Regions from separate parts of the Alkalihalophilus lindianensis genome, predicted to be linked through region 1. Evidence: riboswitches for the same ligand, from Rfam matches in the RefSeq annotation. Region 1 holds a riboswitch; the other holds the start of a gene.
What was found. A riboswitch is a leader RNA that binds a small molecule or an ion and turns the genes downstream of it on or off. The one in region 1 is predicted to bind cyclic di-GMP.

Region 1 (9,293 bases):
GGCTTCGGATACTCTACTTGAGGAAGCTCCTCTTCAAGTTGTTCATCATCACTCGGGAAATAAAATGCAGACACAACCATCATAAATTCCAACGACTCCTGTTCATCCTCAACGAGCACCCGCTCTTTTGGTGCCACATACGAAATAGAATCGATGCTTAGCATTCGATCATTACGATCTAGTTCTTCTGCAAAACGAGCTAACCCTGTATATTCATTTGTTTTCATCCGAATCATAAAACGAATGACTTCCACATCTTCAATCGCCGCACTTGAGGTAACGGGCTCAGATGCCTCTGTTTCAACTTCTTCCTGAGGATCTACTTCAATAAAGTCCTCAACTTCCTCATCCGGCTGTTCCTCTTGCTCCACTTCTACCGTGCTAGAGGGTGAAAATGTAGAAAAACCATCTTCTACTTCGGCCTGAACATCAATTGAGAGAATGTATACATCTGCAATCCCCTCCGCACGAGCAAACGTAAGTAATAATTGGTCTACTAAGGGACGAACGGGTAGTTGGCGTTGTGCAAACATACTTGATTCAATGATTTCCATTGGTTGTGATTCAACCTGCTGCTGAATTCCCGCTAACTGAGATTGCTCATACTCCAGCTGCTCTATGGCCTCTTGCCTTTCCAGTTGCATCGGCTTGACCATACTCATAAACAACCAGATCAGACAACCGACAAGAAGAAAAGCACCGGCCATGAACCATACTTTTTTATTTACCATCATCTCATTCATTGATTCTCACCTAATGACTGGGCGTACTCTCGGTCTAATAGTAAATCAAAGCTTGCTATATAACGTGACTTCACTTCATCAAAATCAATCTCATACTCCTCGTCATCCATCATCTCATGAGCATCAATGATCGATAATCTCACAGCATCTACAAGCTCACTACTGTCAAGAGCTTCGTAATATTGCGCGATTTCCTCTAGTCGATCAAAGCTTATATCAAATTGGACATCTTCTGGTTGCGTATAAGAAAAATGACTGATAAACCCACGTTCAGGTAGCTGACTGACTAAAAAATCAACAACCAAGGAAGCAGGTATAATATGGGATTCGAGCAGCACAACGGCTTGCTCGATTTGATCTAAATTTGAGAACTCTACGCCTGTTAACTCTTGTGTAACAATGGCTGCTTCCACTTGAACGTCATAAGCCTCTTGCTTGATCTCCTCTATTTCAGAGCTTATGTGACGTTGATAGAGAAACGTACTAGCAATAGCAAGGAAGACCAAAAAAACGAACCCTCCAACATAGAGAATGCTTGTATAATTTTTCCGCGGTTTCTCTGGTAATAAATTTATTTCTACAAGCATTATCCGTACACCTCTTTTTTCAAGGCAAGTCCTACAGCATCATAGTAGCGAGGCGGAGGATCTTGTTTTGTATGTTGTTCAATTGAGGTGACCTTTAATGTGAATAGTTGTTGGAACGTCTGTTGAAATTGTAAAAGATGCGGATGATCTCCACAAAGTAACATTTGCGAGATTTCCCCTTCCCCTTTTAACACATTAAATTGATAGAAGTTAATCACTTTTTCGATTTCACGATAAAGTTCTTGAACCTGCTCATCGAGTTGTTCTTCCTTTTGCGACCATATGAGTTGCGTACCTTCAGCGTGTTCTTTTTGAACCCAGCCTTCACGGTCCATGTCGGGTACAACCGTACTCAAGAACAACGGATGATGATCTTTGAAGATCGTAATCGTTGTTAATAATGTATCCACTTGCACTTGGATGAGGTATGCCTCGCTCGCTGTGTGGTCAAGTTCATAAAACAATCGATAGGCAGCCAATGTTGAAAGTTCAGCCGCATTCGGTTTTAAGTGGACGTCTGCAAATGCATCAAGGTACTGATGTAAAATCGATTCTCTCGAGGCAAAAAGCAGGACCTCTTTTTGACCATTCTTTAAGCCAATGACTTTATAATCAAAGATGGGATCATCGAACGGCAGCAATAAGCTTTCTCCTAAATCCAAATAAAGCTGGCCTTTCACCTCATCATCAGGGATCGTTCCATCAATTAAATGAGTACGAACAATCGTATGTTGACTCGGCAAGCAAAATTGAACCGACTGCCGCTTTAATTTCCAATTTTCTACACACTCTGACAAGATTGTTAGATATGTAGCTTCATCTTCAATTTGACCATTGACGATGACTCCAGGAGGTAAATAACGCTCCTGTATATTCGTAATCGTATGTAACTCTGGTTGCTTGCTACTTATATAGCGAATGACGTGGTCCTTGATGATCAGCGCATGTCGCTTTTGTTTTACTTGTTGAAATAGGTTCATCTTCATTCACCATTTCTATTAAAATGACATCCGTTATGTCTAGTTTACTATAAGAAAACACCTATGTACCATTTTACTAGAGAGTTTCCAAAAAAATAAGCGGTAATCGTTCCAAGCACGATAAAAGGCCCAAACGGGATCGGCTTTCCTCGCTTCACTTTGCCAAGCAACATGCCAACTCCAGCAATGATTGTTCCATAGAAACAGGAAAAAAAGAAGGCGAGTAAGACATTTTGCCAACCAAGCACTAAGCCTAGCAATGCAAACAATTTAATATCTCCACCACCCATACCACCTTTACTGACTATTGCAATAAGCAGCAGTAAGCCAAAGCCAACTCCCGCACCAATTAATGCATCCCACCAAGGAGCAAGCGGTGCAATCGTTAAACGAAGCAAAATATATAATGGGGCAAAGAACAGCAAAATTTTATTTGGAATCAGCATATAGCGTATATCGCTAACAAAAATAATGGCAAGAAGTGAGATAAGAAGGAAGGCAACAACCAGTTCATATGACCAGCCGACAACGAGATAAGCTAGTACAAACGCAATCCCGGTCATAAGCTCGATAAACGGATAGAGAGGCGAAATCCTCGTCCCGCAGCCCCGACATTTCCCCTTTTGAAAGAGGAAAGAGAAAACAGGAATTAACTCTCTCGTCGCTAAATCACGATCACAGGTCGTACAATGCGAGCGGGGTGCAACAATTGATTCCCCCACCGGCACACGTAAGCCAACCACATTAAAAAAAGACCCAAAAGTCAAGCCGAACACAAATAAATAGATCATAAACAACCAATCAATCATAACGGCCTCCTAGGGGGTAGTGGTATTTATGTAGTGAAAAAGCCTATCGGGTGGGATAGGCTTTGCAGTATTTTGTTATTAATTAGATGGCTCGTAACAAGCGCCACGACCTTCATTTGATAAATCTGTTGCATTGATTGGTTCGGCATTTCCATCACTATCATATCCTACATCACATTTACCGTCTTCAAAACTTAAGCTAATTTTGGGAACTGTTTCATCAAAGCTAACTGTATAATCCACTGCACCGTTTCCCCAAGGATTTGTAATGTCCTCATGATACTCAGAAATTCCTGAACCATTTAAAACTGGAGTAGCAGTTTCCCCACCACTTGCCGCATACAACCTCGCCGCACTCAACACTTGCTGGGCATTGGAAATCGCAGCATCTTTCTTACTGTTTTCAATAATTCCGCCGATACTCGGTACAGCGATTGCTGCGATAATTCCTAGGATGACGACAACGGCTAGTAGCTCAACTAATGTTAAACCCTTTTCATTTTTCGTGTGTTTAAACCATTTTCTCATTTGTTTGTTCCTCCGTTTGAATGTAACTTTCCTTTTTCCGTGACAAAGAGTGACTTTAAAACTACTAAAAAACCAATCTTGCATGCGTACATTACAAAATCGGCCGGTTGCACTAGTTGCTCCAAACTACCCAAGTGCCCATGTAAAGATAGTTGTTCATAGCTTTCCATATTCGATTACGCATAAAAGTAATGCCTAATTAACTAGTCTATTGGTTCTACTGAAAGTTTACTGGTAAAGCTTTCATTTGTCTAGCAAAATTTACTAACCTACCGCATCAAAAATTTCAAACATCGGAATGGCAATTGCCGCGACAATGATACCGACTACGAACGCAAGTATCACGATCATTAGCGGCTCAATTAATGACTTTATTTGGTCGGTTCCAGCCTCAACTTCTGACTCATAAAAGTCCGCCACCTTATCAAGCATCGTATCAAGCGACCCTGTTTTTTCCCCGACGGCAATCATTTGTGTCACTAAAGGAGGGAATACCCAATGCTTATGCATCGGTGCGGCAATTGATTCACCCCGTTCAAGGGAATTTCGTGACTCTTTAATGACGCGTGCAATCACTTCATTTCCTACAATACGTTCGACAATCGAGACGGCTTGCAAGACCGGAACAGAACTAGCGAATAAAGAACTTAACGTCCGCGTCATTCTAGCTAGGGCAGCTTTTTGCAAGAGCTTCCCGAAAATCGGCACTCGTAAAATAAAGAGATCTCGATAGTAACGCAACTCTGCTCGTTCATTTACCATTCGTAGAAAGACGCTAAACAGGATAACGACGAACGGAAGCATCCACCATATTCGACTAAAGAACTCCCCCGCTTGTAAGACGAATAATGTAATCAGAGGCAACTCCGAATCAAAGCTAGTAAACATATCTGCAAATGTCGGCACCACATAAGATAGTAAGAAAATGACGATGATGATGGCCACAAAGCCAACAACGAGTGGATATGACATGGCTGACATCACTTTTTGCTTTGTTTTATGCTGCTTCTCATAATAGCTTGCGAGCCTTTCTAGAATGTCATCAAGATTCCCGCCAAGCTCTCCTGCTTTTGCCATATTGACGAAAAGGGGTGGGAACACTTTTTTTTGGTTTTCAGCAGCAAAAGAAAATGGGTTCCCTGCTCGTAGTTCTTCTTCTACTTCAAATAAAGCAGACTTTAGCTTTTTACTCGTTGTCTGATCCCGTAAAATGACGGTTGCATCGACGACGGAGATTCCCGCTTTCAATAAGGTCGCGAATTGTCTCAAATAAATCACAAAGTCTTGCGAACGTACTCCTTTTCCACCTAGTAATATGTCCCGATCAAGAAGACTAGTCGATTCTCCAAGTGAGCGAACCACAATCCCGTCTTCACGAAGCAACAGACGTGCTTGTTTTTCGGAAGGCGCTTTGACCTTGCCATTTTTCACTTGTCCTTTTCGGTCACGTCCAGTGTATCTATAAATAGCCATTTAGATCCCACTCTCATTCAAATACGCACTTACACTTTCATACGCGACAACTCCTGTTTCAATTAGCTCTTTAATCGACATTTCAAGCGTATGCATCCCACTTGAGCGACTCGTTTGCATGACACTTGGAATTTGATGGATCTTTTCATTTCGGATCAAGTTTTTCACAGCTGAATTATTAACAAGGATTTCGGTAGCCGCTCGTCTTCCCTTTCCATCAGCTGTTTTAAACAAACGTTGGGAAACAACCGCACCTAATACTGAAGCAAGTTGAATCCGTACTTGTGGCTGTTGTTCAGGAGGAAACACATCAATGACACGATCAATCGTTGCTGGTGCATCAGTCGTATGGAGTGTTCCAAGTACCAGATGGCCTGTTTCAGCAGCCGTAATCGCAATCGAGATCGTTTCCAAATCTCTCATTTCCCCTACTAAAATAATATCTGGATCTTGTCTTAAGCAGCCTCGTAAACCATTCGCAAAGTTTTGTGTGTCAAAGCCGACTTCTCGTTGATTAATAATTGAGCGTTTATGCTTATGTAAATACTCAATTGGGTCTTCAAGCGTAATAATATGCTTATTTGTTTGTTCATTAATTTCATTAATCATCGCGGCAAGTGTCGTTGATTTCCCGCTTCCCGTAGGTCCAGTAACAAGCACTAACCCTTGAGGTTTTTGGGCAATTTCTTTTAAAACACTCGGCATAATCAACTCATCTAACGTCGGAATTTTCGTTGGGACGACTCGAATGGCGAGACAGACACAGGAGCGTTGAAAGTATGCATTGATACGAAAGCGCGACACCCGTGGGATGCCATGAGAGAAATCCAATTCACCTCTTTTTTGAAAAACCTTCCAAAGGTCATCTGATAAAACCGCTCTTGCCATCGTTTCAGTATCGACTGGCTTTAACATCTCTTCTCCGTGGTGCCTCAATTCTCCATTAATACGTAGAATAGGAGGAACCCCCACCGTCAAGTGGATATCTGATGCACCGAGTTCAAATGCTTCAACTAGTAAGGCCTCTAATCTCTCTTTCATGCTACCCCTCCACTACTCATCCATCGCCACACGTAAAACTTCTTCCACTGTGGTCAATCCTTGCTTCACTTTCAATAACCCGTCATCTACTAAAAAGATCATCCCTTGTTGCATCGCAAAGTGGCGAATGGCACTCATTGATTTATTATTCATCATCATTTGGCGAATATCATCGGTGACAACGAGCACTTCTTGAATAGCCAAGCGACCTTTATATCCAGTTGCATTACAAGTTGGGCATCCACTACCTCGGCAAACGTTTGATGGCTTGATGCCACGTTTCTCAAATAAATTCCTCTCCATCTCCGTCGGCTCATGCCAGATCGCACAGTCTTTACATATTTTCCGGACAAGACGTTGTGCCACTACACCTGACAAGGACGAAACGACAAGATAAGGCTCAATCCCCATATCAATCAATCGAGGAATCGTTGCGATCGCGCTGTTTGTATGTAACGTACTTAAAACGAGATGTCCTGTAAGCGATGCGCGGATGGCAATTTCAGCTGTCTCGGTATCTCTTATTTCCCCAACCATAACAATGTTTGGATCTTGCCTTAGTACCGAGCGTAAACCAGCTGCAAATGTCAGTCCTACTTGCGCATTCACTTGAACTTGATTAATCCCTTCGATTTGGTATTCCACAGGGTCTTCAATCGTTATAATGTTCACCTGCTCGGTATGGACATGATTTAAAGCAGCATATAGAGTAGAAGATTTACCCGAACCAGTGGGGCCTGTAATTAAAATGAGTCCAGATGGTTGTTCGATCATTTTTAGAAAACGCTGATGATTAATTTTATTAAACCCTAGCTGTGATAGCTTGTTTAAAGTACTCCCTAAATCTAGAATACGAATCACCACTTTTTCACCGTACATAGTGGGAAGCGTTGAGATCCGTAAGTCGATTGGGGTCATTTGGATTGATGTTTTAATGCGACCATCTTGTGGCAAACGAGTCTCTGTAATATTTAAATTCGCCATAATCTTCAATCTAGCAACAAGTGAATTTTGAATTCGCCTAGGATACACTCGTTCTGTCTTTAACACGCCATCCACACGGTATCTGATAATGATTTTCTTTTCCATCGGATCAATGTGTATATCACTTGCTTTTTGTACAAGTCCAGCTTGGAGGATTTGATTCACCAATTTAATGACCGGAGCATCTTCTTCATTTCCATCAGCTGGGTTAGCATTCGCTAACGCTTCAAGTTCCTTGTCATCGAGTTGCGATTGTAAAAAAGCATCATCAAGCTGATAATGTCGCTCGATCGCTTGATGAATCTCATCTCTTGTTGCAATGGCTGCCTCAATTTGAAAGCCTGTTGACATCCGCAAATCATCAATAGCAAAATAGTCCATCGGATCAGCCATCGCTACATAAAGGAGGTTTCCCTCTTTTTTCAATGGAATCACTTCATTACGGAGAGCAAATTCTTTAGGAACCATTTTCATTAAAGACGTATCAATTGGGTATCGATAAAGGCTTATTTGTTTGATCCCTAATTGTACCTCAAGCGCTTCGATTAACTGTGACTCTGATATATAATTCCACTCAAGCAAGGCATCGCCAAGCTTTTGCCCTTCTTTTTTGGTCGCTAAAGCGGTTTCTAACTGCTCTTCTGTTAAGAATCCAGCATCTAACAATAAATCCCCTATACGCTTACGTGCTCTCGCCATAACGCTTCACCTCTACTCCTCTCCTTTAACAGGTGGTTCAATTGTTTCGTTATAATCATCTAGAGATGGATTCGGTTCCCAAGTTTGTCCGGGGATGCCACCTACCCCATCTTGAGATCCGTTACCGATCGTTCCCCCTTGACCACCTGTTGAATTGCTTCGGTCGTACGGATAAGTAGGATACTCTCCTCCAGTTGATGGATCTATACCCGGGGTTGCACCTGGCGATGGACTTGGTAGGGTCCCTGGTGCTGCCCCCGGAGCTCCTGGATTTGTTCCTGGTGGGACTTGTGGATAAGACCATGGTGGCACTACTGGTTGGTTAGGGTCTGTTGGTTCAAATATAGGATCATATCCACCAACAGGGTTCTGCTCTTCCTCCGTAGCTGGTTGCTCTTGTAAACTCCACTCTTCAATCTTGTGCTGAGGTGGGTAGTAATCAATTCCAATGTTTTTCTTGACGATGACCTCTCCATCAAGCGATCGTTCAATATGGTAGACATGAGCTGAGTAGCCCATTTCTCCCTCAATCATTACTTGCTTATCTCCTATTCGACGAGTTGGTGAGAAATGAACAATCGTACGTGGATGAATCTCTTCTATTTTTTCTACAGTTAATTGATACTCATGAATAAACGGCTTCCCAATTAATGCTAATACTAAGCGATCCCCACTATAGCTAGCTGAGAGCTCATATGTATAGTGATTCGGATTATATGCTTTAAAATCCATTGAGCTAGGAGAAACACTCGCTGCATAACCTGCCGTCGTATAAGCTGGTAATGTTAAACCAATATGACGCTCAATAACTTGAATATTCGTTTGCCCAAATAACTGAAATAATCCAGTTGCGAGTCCATCAAGTCCGTTGCTATCCAAGAGTGGTTGCCTATTTTCTCGAAGTGCATCTTGTAATGAAAATAATGACCTCGCTTCTACCTGATATCCGTCCAATGCTTCAGCCCATTGTGGCAAATACATTGAGGATACCGGACCTAGTTCAACAGAGGATACCGATATCTCCTCAAGCTGATATGCCGGTAGAAATTGTTCACTAACATCGATTAATAGACGCTTTGACGAAAGAGTGTTCACTTTGCTTGTTAGGTCCTCTGCAAAAAGCGCATAATCAACCCATTCTGCAACTTGATAGCGAGCCAACGAGTGAACCGCATCACGCAGACGTTGCTCGTTTACAGTCGCACCTAGCTCAACATTGCGAGAACTCGACGCTTCTTGTAGGGCTTGATCAATCTCAAACTGAATTACATTACTAGGAAGGGTGGCTGTTTCTTCAAATAAATGAAGAGAAAGACTTGCTTGTTCATGCCAGGTTCGGATCGCCTCTTCAAGTTCTATTCTAGCTTCAGCTTCATTCATGCCGGCGACCGATACACCAGCAATTTCTGTACCTGTTTCATATGCACCACTTTTCCCTCCTAATCCCCC
Region 2 (9,293 bases), on a different contig from region 1:
AATTCATTTAGGGAATTATATTGGAGCGATAAAACCAGCATTAGAACTAGCTAAAATTGAAGATTATAAAGCAGCATACTTTGTGGCTGATTACCATGGGCTTACAAAAATTCATAATGCTGAGGAATTTAGACATTTATCATACGGAATTGCAGCAACATGGTTAGCATTGGGACTTGACCCTGAAAAAGTAACCTTGTATAGGCAATCTGATGTGCCTGAAATTTTTGAGTTAAATTGGATATTGAGTTGTTTTACCTCCAAGGGTTTAATGAATAGGGCTCATGCTTATAAAGCAATTGTCGATAGTAATAAAAAATCAGAGAAAGATATGGATTTTGGTGTTAATATGGGTTTGTTTAACTACCCAATTCTCATGTCTGCCGATATATTGATGTTTAAAACTGAAGTTGTTCCTGTTGGAAAAGACCAAGTTCAGCATGTTGAAATTGCCAGGGATATTGCTGAATGTTTTAATAATGCCTACGGCGAGACATTTTTATTACCAGAGTACAAAATCCAAAAAGAAACATCTGTATTACCTGGATTAGATGGTAGGAAAATGAGTAAAAGTTATAATAATACAATCCCACTTTTTGAAGAGCCTAAAAAATTACAAAAGCTTATAAACAAAATCATAACGGATTCATTACCACCAGAAGCACCAAAAGACCCTGATATATCTCCAATCTTTATGCTATATAAAGAATTTGCTTCTGATACTGAAGTTGAAAAGATGAAAGAACAATACCTTCAAGGAATTGGGTGGGGAGATGCGAAAAAGGAATTGTTTAACGTGATGAATAGATTTATCGAAGAGCCACGGGAAAAATATAATGAACTAATGTCCTCCCCAGATAAAATAGATGCAATCCTTAGAGAAGGAGCAGAAAAGGCAAGAACTATTAGTTCTCCATTCTTAAAAGAGATTAAGCGTAAAATCGGTTTTAATGTATAAGTAATAAAGAGATATTGTGAAGGATTGCACTTCAACTAACGGGTAGCGTTATTTCAACAACACCAAACTCTGTTGTTATGGTAAATGAGGTCATTGGTAATAAAAAAAGGGATAGATATAGCAGATATATTACTGCTCACCTATCCTCTTTTCTATTACCCTTTTCAATGTTTGACAATTTATATACTAACTACAATATAGAAGATTTTAATTATTTCTTAACTTTTAATAAAAAACGAATAGGTCTCTTTTACTTAATCATAATAATGATCTTACGTTATTTGATCTAGTAATTAGAGATTGATCAAATAATGTAGCCACTTAATTATAATAGCGAAAAAGTCGAATTCATTGATTTGAGTTTTTACTTTCAGAAGTCACTAGTCATGAAATACTGGGTTTTAGAAAGATGAACCTAGTTAGCAAATTTTTAATTGAAAGTGGTTAAGGTGATGGTGGCTGGAGTCGTGTTTACTAAAGAGAGAATTGTGATTAATAAGTTTGGAGATCTTTAAAGAATGAGGAAGATAATGATTAGATTCTTGTCAGTGAATGTGAGGTATAGAATTTTAACTAGTGAGATAAATATGTACACTTGTTTTTGTGGGATTTAAGCTTATCTCGGTGGGAAGTAAAATCCTTATTATTATTTTCGTAATAACTTCCATAATTCTTCATGAGCTTCATAAATTAAATCCTTGAATTTTGATTCGCTCACTTTCAGCCGTTTAGCACAGATTTCAAATGTGGGGACATTTGGTTCTACATAGCCATTAATCTTATCAATCTCTACTTTGCTGACTTCTTCGTATGCTGACTTTTGAAGTGGAGATAAATAATTCAAAGCATTCATACGTTCTAAACTTTCAATCGTTTCTCCCACTTCATCTAGAAATTCTTCTAATTCATCATCGTTTAGGTGTTGGTCATAAAATTTATCCAACAGAATCACCTCCAGTTCTATTAATTAGATGTTTTTTAACAAAACCCTTCTAAAACATTAATTTAATTTGCATAAGAGTCAAGTAAATTGATAAATTTGATTATTAAGTGGAAGAAATTAATTTCATATTTCTTTCCTCTGTACTTAAGTAACGGGATTAAAACTTGCCATAAATCAGATATTTGTCTTATTTTGTCGAATCTATTGATACATTTGAACTATACCTTATAATTAAAAAGTAATACAAGATACCTATATTTTAATATGTTTTCTGATGATGGCAAACCTTTCGAAAGATAGGGACGCAAAGCTACGGACCTAAAGCAATTGCTAAGGTAGCCGAGTTACCGGACAAGATAGATTTGTGCTAGTAGTCTACCTTTTTTCTGGTAGGCTTTTTATAATTCTCACCCTTAATAGGAGTGAAGAAAGTGAGATTTTTGATGGGAGTAGATTGAATTATCGGCACTGTAACGAATTTCTTCAAAGAAAAAATGGGGGTGCAATAAAAAATAACCATTAAAAAAAACGTAGGAAAAACTTTTGGTTTATTAATTTTAAGGATTTTATATTGGAGGTTTCTATGAAGAAAGTAATTTTTTTAGTCCTGCCTTTGGCATTTATAACAATTGCGATTTGGTCAACGTTGATTTCGCAGCTCATGGATAATAATGAGATAGTGACTTATGATGGTCTTAATGTAGTGAAAGATGCAAATATGGCCTTTTCGAATACAGTTAAAGAAAGCAAACGAGATAAATATGCAGGTGAAGAGGGATATCAAAAAGCTGTAAAGAATCGGGTGATAACAACTGAGTATTTAATTGGAAATTGGGAGGGTAATGGAGAAATATCAAATGATAAAGCTGAAATAAACTTTTCCATGAATGAGCTTAGTATCAAAATTGAGGGAGAACCGGTTATGACTACAAGTTATACGTTATCAGAAGAATATAATCTTCAATTTCTTGACTTAATAGGGGAGTATGGTAGGACCTCCGTAAAAATAGAGTACATAGACGATAATGCGATTAAACTATATTTTCCTAATACATCAGATAATCTAAGTTTAGTGAGGGCAGATTTTACTGAATCTTATGATGAAAATGTAACTAATAATAACGTGGAAAATAAAACAGTCGAGACAGTTGTTGAAGTAATCCCGGATTCTTCTTTACAATATAATGTCTTAAATCATATCGATTCAAAAAATAAGGAAATAACCATATAAAAACTTTTACAATTAGAAAATATTAAAATAAATTACGGGGTTAAAAGCTTATCTGGTATAGAGAATGCCTTTAATTTAAAATCTTTCACAATAGACTACTCAGACTTAAGTTATGATCACACAGTAACTTTAGACTTATCTCCATTATCGCAAATTGAATCATTGAAAAATATTCGGGTATCTACTTATGTTAACCAAGTGTTTGTTAGAGAACTGAGTAAATTAAAGCAAATAGAATATATTGTATTTTATAACATGAATTTTGAAACTCTAGAAGATGTTGAGTACTTACTAAACAGTGATAATTTCCCATCTTTAAAAGAAATTGAACTAACAAATACTAATGTAGAGCCAGAAGGTATTAGGTATTTGAATGAAATAAGCTCTAATGTTCAGGTGGAAATGGGGTATTAAGTAAAGTAACCCAGTTATATAATTTTTTTATTCTAATTTTGAGAATAGTATACATTAATTTCTGTTAGTTTGAGTAAACACCGAATGTTTTAAGTCTTGATTTAGAATTAAGTGTGTTGCACTTTTCGCACAGTAGATAATTCTGCGTTTCAGTATCATCATTCTATCAAAACAAATATGGTACGCGTGAACATAGTTCTGAAAGAGGTATTGTAATGAATGAGAAGGTTGAAAAAGCTAAATCACATGCAATAAATATTTCTATTTTAATTAGTGCTGGAATGTTTTTGGTTTATGACTTTACTTTTATAGCTTTTATACCTGTTCTTATTTTAGGAATAATCTTTGAAACAAATATGTACTTTAATGGGATGAATAAACTACGCTTGTAATTTAAAAGAACTACTGCCCACATTTTAAGTGATTAATAGAAACATCAAAAATAACACATAGTTTCTTTAACAAACGGGGTGCATTTTCTTTGTCACCATCACTTCAACATTAAACAGCTCAATAATCACAGACTGTAAGGCTCATGCTTCACCAACACTCTGTAGGGCTTCCGTTCTGTATACGGTAAGATGCCATCTTAGTTATCCTGTAGAAAGTAATTAAAAATCGTACTAATGACTTGGCAGTTATCTGCCGATGATAGTGAGGGGTATTAAATAATAAGGCAGTTGGGGATCGTCTTAAAAAAGGGAGAAATTATAATTGTTAATACTATTTGGACTAGGGTTGTTTGCAGTTCTATTTATCATCACCGCACTTTTAGTAATTCCAACTTCATTATTCTTTTTGAAAAAAGAAGAGGGTGGCTTTGATGGATTCTTGAAGAAGAATAAAATTATTGATTATACACATCATAGATTTTGGGATGGAACTTACTTAGTACAAGATCATGGAGACGGGATTATTTGGTTCTATAATAATAATACGGGTTACATTGGTTATTACTACAGTCAAATCACTGGCGTGAAATTACAGATCGACGATAGTACGGAATATAAAAGCTCAGTAACTAGCGCAGTAAGTAGGGCTGTTGTAGGTGGAGCATTAGCAGGTGGGATTGGCGCAATCATTGGTGGTGTAACAGGGCAAAAAAATGCTCGTAAGGTAGTCCACAAAGTTGAGTTAGTTGTATCAACGAATGACTGGAATAATCCCTTTTATACTGTAACACTTTTAAATGATCGAAACGGAAAAGATATTAATGGATATGAGTTTAGAGATGCACATAATATTGGAATGGCATGGAGTAAGCGCATGGATATCATTATCAGTAATAACGAGGGGAAAGAAAGTAGTTAAAACAAGTCTTTTAAAAGTTGTACATAGTATATAACTCGGTAACACTGTAACTTTTCGTAAGGGAAAATAAAATGCAGGTAACTTTAAGGAGTCGAAGGTCAAAACAATAAAGACCAAAGGATAGTAGTTGGCTTCTCTTTTAACTGGAAATTTCCCCTTTTGCGCTTCGAGTCGTAAAATCAACCAATCCAACTAAGGCTTCAAAATCGGGTGAGACTCTGCTTCGCATCTCTTTCCCATTGGAAAACGAGTTAGATCGTCGGTATTTAACCAATTATTTTTCAATTTCGGTCATGATATCAAAGTTTAATTATAAAATTGCTAATGGTAATTTTTTCAAAAGACCATTGTTTTCTTAAAATTTAAATAGTACATTTAAATCAGCCGGTGGGACATCCATCCGGCTATTTTGGGGAAATTGAGACTCTAACCACCTGCTTTGGAAAACAATAATTACTAGAATTGAAAATTGTAATTAATGTTTTTGTTTGAATGACAATCTATAGCTTCCTTTCTAACCCAATAACGAGGGTGAGAGTAATATCAGACATTCTATCGGCACTAGCAGGAAATGAAAGAGAAGTGTTAGCAGAGAAACGGTAAGCAGGTTGGAAGTTAGCAAAGGAAGGGCAAGTTGAACAAGCAGTGGAACTTTGGTTGTCGAATAATTACACTATTAATGAAATTGAAACTAGAACAGGTGTAGGTAAATCTATCCTGGATAGAGAATTTCAGAAGCGAGACTTAAAGAGTGGTAATAACTAGACTTATATAAATGATAATAAAATCTATAAATTAAGATAGCTAATAAGAGTCTTTTTAATATGAATTAATATAAATTTTGGAGTTAGAAATTAATCCTAAGGTTATATAGTTGTGCTATTTTAAAATAATATAGTTTTCTATTTATCAGATAAGCAAAGGATAATAATGAAATCAATTAAATATATTATTCTGAAGTATTTTAAAAAAAGATAATTTCAATATACCGAATTTGTCTTACAGGTTGAAGGTGAAAAGATGAAAAATAACTTTAAAAAATTTATAGTTATTACACAAATGTTCCTACCATTAGCAGTACTAATGACAGTTATAATACTACTAGGTATAAGTTTTTTTGGTTCTAAAAGTGCATTTATTGTGTATAACGGTGATGTAAATGTATCTAAGTTTGAGAGTTTATCTGAAAAAAATAGAATTAAATTATCTTTTAAGACAGACAGTTTAAGCTTTCAAAATACGGATTGGATTGAACTTACAAATATGGAACCAATTGTAAGAATGAGAAATGGCGATTTTACCTCAATTAGCAAAGGGGATTTAAGACTATTATTAAAAGGAGATTCCACTATTAAATTCAAAGATAGTGTTGTGATAACAATTGAACAAAATTTGAAATACATTAATGTGATTGAAAGTTCAGAGAGTGGTTATCAAATTCAATTTAACAATGAATTGGCTGATATTGAATTTGAAATTTCTGGGTATAATCCTGAAGAGTTCTTGCTAATTTTTTATCAAAATGATATTGAGGAGTTATGGGAGTACGATTCTGAAGTAATTGTCAACAATGCAATTTCTCTTTTACCTAGAGACACATATACGGCGTTTAAAACGCCATCAGAAACTATGAAATTTAAGGTTTTAACCCAAGGGAACAATCATTTTATTGAAAGCTTATCAAGTAGTGTAATATTTAATACAGAAGTTGAGACCGGTAATTCTATATATGAGTCTAAATTTAGTTTTTTTAATATACCAAAAGAAAAATCCAATTTGAACTTTATTGAATCTGCTGAACCTAGAACTTTAGAATTGTTGCAAGCTAGTCTTAATGGAAAAGGGAATGTTTCAGTTGCAATGGAGATTAATAACCAGAAGTCGGAAGTGAAGGTTTCAGGTACTGTTGATGAAATAGAGGCTGCTAACACTTCTCTGTTTCTAACATTACCAAATTGGATAAAAGATAATACGAACACTTTGATTACGACCTTACTATCAGCGTTTATTGCTGCTTATATTCCTCTTCTTTTAAAACAGAGGGACTAAACTAAAGTACGTTTCCGTTGAATCAGGTGGGATTATATTTACTACCATGCAAAAGTTTGCTCCAGAGGAAGTTATGGACCAAACGGGTGCATTAACAGAGCGTCGCAACGTGGTCGTTATGGCAGATGAAGCTCCTCGTTCGCAGTATGGTTTTCAGGCGCAGATGCAGCGGTCCGCTATAGACTGGAACCTAAGAGATTCAGCGCGAGCAAAGATGAGGGTTATTGTGCGACGCCTGTTAAAAAATACGGTTATCCACCTGATCTTCAAAAAATGGCTGTAGAGACAGTAGTGCAAGCTGAATTGATGGCCGGGAACATGGAGGTTTAAAAGAGCTGTAGTATTGTCTTTTCCGATTACCATAGAAGTGGTATTGAGTATACTAAGCAAGTAACTTGCGGGTACTTGCTTAGCACTTTAAACTTCTATGGAAATAGATATAAGATAGCTGTGTTTGTTTTCTACATGAAGTAGATCATCTGATTTTCTGGGGGAGGCGTGTTATGCAGGACGCGATTATTAACTATATACCTGAATTAATTGGTGGGACTTTTATTGCTATTCTTACTTTTGTATTCACTCGTATTAACGAGAAATCAAAAGCTAAAACACAATTGGAAAATCAAAAACATGTACACGAGAATGAGAAGGACAAGATCAAAATTGAATATGACGCAAAACTTAGAGAACAAGAGTTAAAATTAAATCATGAGAGAGAGCTATTAGAAAAACTACATCAACAAGAAATAGAGAAATATAAGATGCAAAACCAGGACAAGGATTTGAGAAGTTTATTTACTGGTGAATATGATGTTAGTAAGATCGGTGAACAAATGGAAGGGTTAGAAGTGTTAATGGAACAAGTCGATAAGTGGGACAAAAAGATGAAAAGTGGAAATGTTAAAAAAGCTAATCATCCGATCTTGAGAAAGAAAAAGAACTGAAAAAGTACCTAGATGGGGCTTTTTCACGTTTTTAAATTCAAAATTCCAATTGATGCTTTAACCATAAATTTTTCTACTTCTAAAAAATTCAATAAAGCCTTTACCGAACTTTGTTAATGAAGTATTTTCTTGAGAATCTAAATCATCTGACCATGAGCCACCATCTATTATGAATGTGCGCCTTAATCCCAATTGCTCGAGCTTATTATCAATATATTCTTGGCTTGTTCCGTCAAATTGCAAGTTGTTGATTTTATAAGAATTTTTCTCATTAAATTCTTGGTTATATATCTGTGTTAATGAGATGCAAATAAAGCCAAATTCTTCTACAGAACAATTTGTCAAAGAAAAAGCCATTCCGATTATTTTTAAAAAAATTATTGAAGAAGAGCAAGAAGAAAAAAAATAGGTACTGAGATAGAATAATTCCCCAGTTTCATAAGGGATTAGAGTTTGAAGGTGAACAAAGCTACATCTTTTTATTTGAATTTATTATCTACAATCAGCACTCAACACATTTAGACTACAGCTACCTTAAAGCTAAATATGTCAGCAGTAATTTAGCGTGTATAGAGTTCGTTAAAATCCTTATGATTTAAGGATTTTAGCTGCTGGCAGATTGGCGGCAAACATAATCATACTGCCACCAATTTCATCTGAATATATCCTACATAGCCCTACATAGCAAAATCTAGAGCCTATTAAATCAATGTTTTCCTACTGAAACTGTCATATTCCCATCACCCTATCCACCTACAGGGTGGAGGTCAGCGTCTATGAATTAAAGTTCGTGTACGAATAATAACCTTTACTTCTTATTTATGCCGTAAAGCAAAATGACCACAAATTGACCAAACATTATAATCAACTAAAATTAAAATAAAAAAGAATGCTTTAAAATTAAAAGCATCCTTTTAATAAATCTTAAACATAGTGTTGTATCACCTAAAAAACCCCTCAAGTTTAGTAGAGTGAGTTCAGCCCCTATATGGGCGGCATGATGTAAGGAGTAAAAAAGACAATCTTCACTGAAGTTATCGGAGAACACTGTATATCTCATTTTAAATTGAAATTGTCAATATTACTTATTCCGGTCATGTGGAGTGTTGGAACAAAATAAGTTGGCAAACATTCTACCTTAATTGAACTCTGAATAAATTTACACAAATTTTACACATCATCTTCATAAAATCTTACAATAACAACACTTTATGACCTTTATCGACCCCCGACCACCCGTTATCATAAAACTGTTCGTAATATCAGGTCAACCAGAATATTTGGCTAACTTAATATTACGAACTGATAACTTTTTTCTTAAACGACCACACACTTACTCTTTGTGCACAAATCTGTGCACAGAATTATTTTTTTAGGTATAACTTATTTACAGTAATTTAATTTGAACTTCTTAAATCCTTTGATATTAAAGGCCTCATTAAA

Region 2: it holds a riboswitch for cyclic di-GMP, as region 1 does, so the genes downstream of both, RYX56_RS06290 (hypothetical protein) here and RYX56_RS10980 (prepilin-type N-terminal cleavage/methylation domain-containing protein) in region 1, are expected to answer to the same signal.

The regions. Positions count from the first base shown of each region.
Region 1 covers NZ_JAWJBA010000003.1:178,809-188,101, reverse strand. Annotated here, with positions in the region: gene RYX56_RS11000 (type II secretion system protein M) at 1-743, opposite strand, end outside; gene RYX56_RS10995 (PilN family protein) at 740-1,330, opposite strand; gene pilM (type IV pilus biogenesis protein PilM) at 1,330-2,310, opposite strand; gene RYX56_RS10985 (prepilin peptidase) at 2,358-3,119, opposite strand; gene RYX56_RS10980 (prepilin-type N-terminal cleavage/methylation domain-containing protein) at 3,198-3,647, opposite strand; cyclic di-GMP riboswitch class II at 3,740-3,823, opposite strand; gene RYX56_RS10975 (type II secretion system F family protein) at 3,912-5,120, opposite strand; gene RYX56_RS10970 (type IV pilus twitching motility protein PilT) at 5,121-6,161, opposite strand; gene RYX56_RS10965 (GspE/PulE family protein) at 6,174-7,844, opposite strand; gene RYX56_RS10960 (hypothetical protein) at 7,857-9,293, opposite strand, start outside.
Region 2 covers NZ_JAWJBA010000001.1:1,125,785-1,135,077, reverse strand. Annotated here, with positions in the region: gene RYX56_RS06300 (tryptophan--tRNA ligase) at 1-958, shown strand, start outside; gene RYX56_RS06295 (hypothetical protein) at 1,605-1,901, opposite strand; cyclic di-GMP riboswitch class I at 2,171-2,253, shown strand; gene RYX56_RS06290 (hypothetical protein) at 2,485-3,132, shown strand; gene RYX56_RS06285 (hypothetical protein) at 3,762-3,938, shown strand; gene RYX56_RS06280 (hypothetical protein) at 4,261-4,857, shown strand; gene RYX56_RS06275 (hypothetical protein) at 5,878-6,906, shown strand; partial or broken gene RYX56_RS25755 (hypothetical protein) at 6,917-7,069, shown strand; partial or broken gene RYX56_RS06265 (type I restriction enzyme endonuclease domain-containing protein) at 7,082-7,236, shown strand; gene RYX56_RS06260 (hypothetical protein) at 7,410-7,850, shown strand; gene RYX56_RS06255 (hypothetical protein) at 7,908-8,207, opposite strand.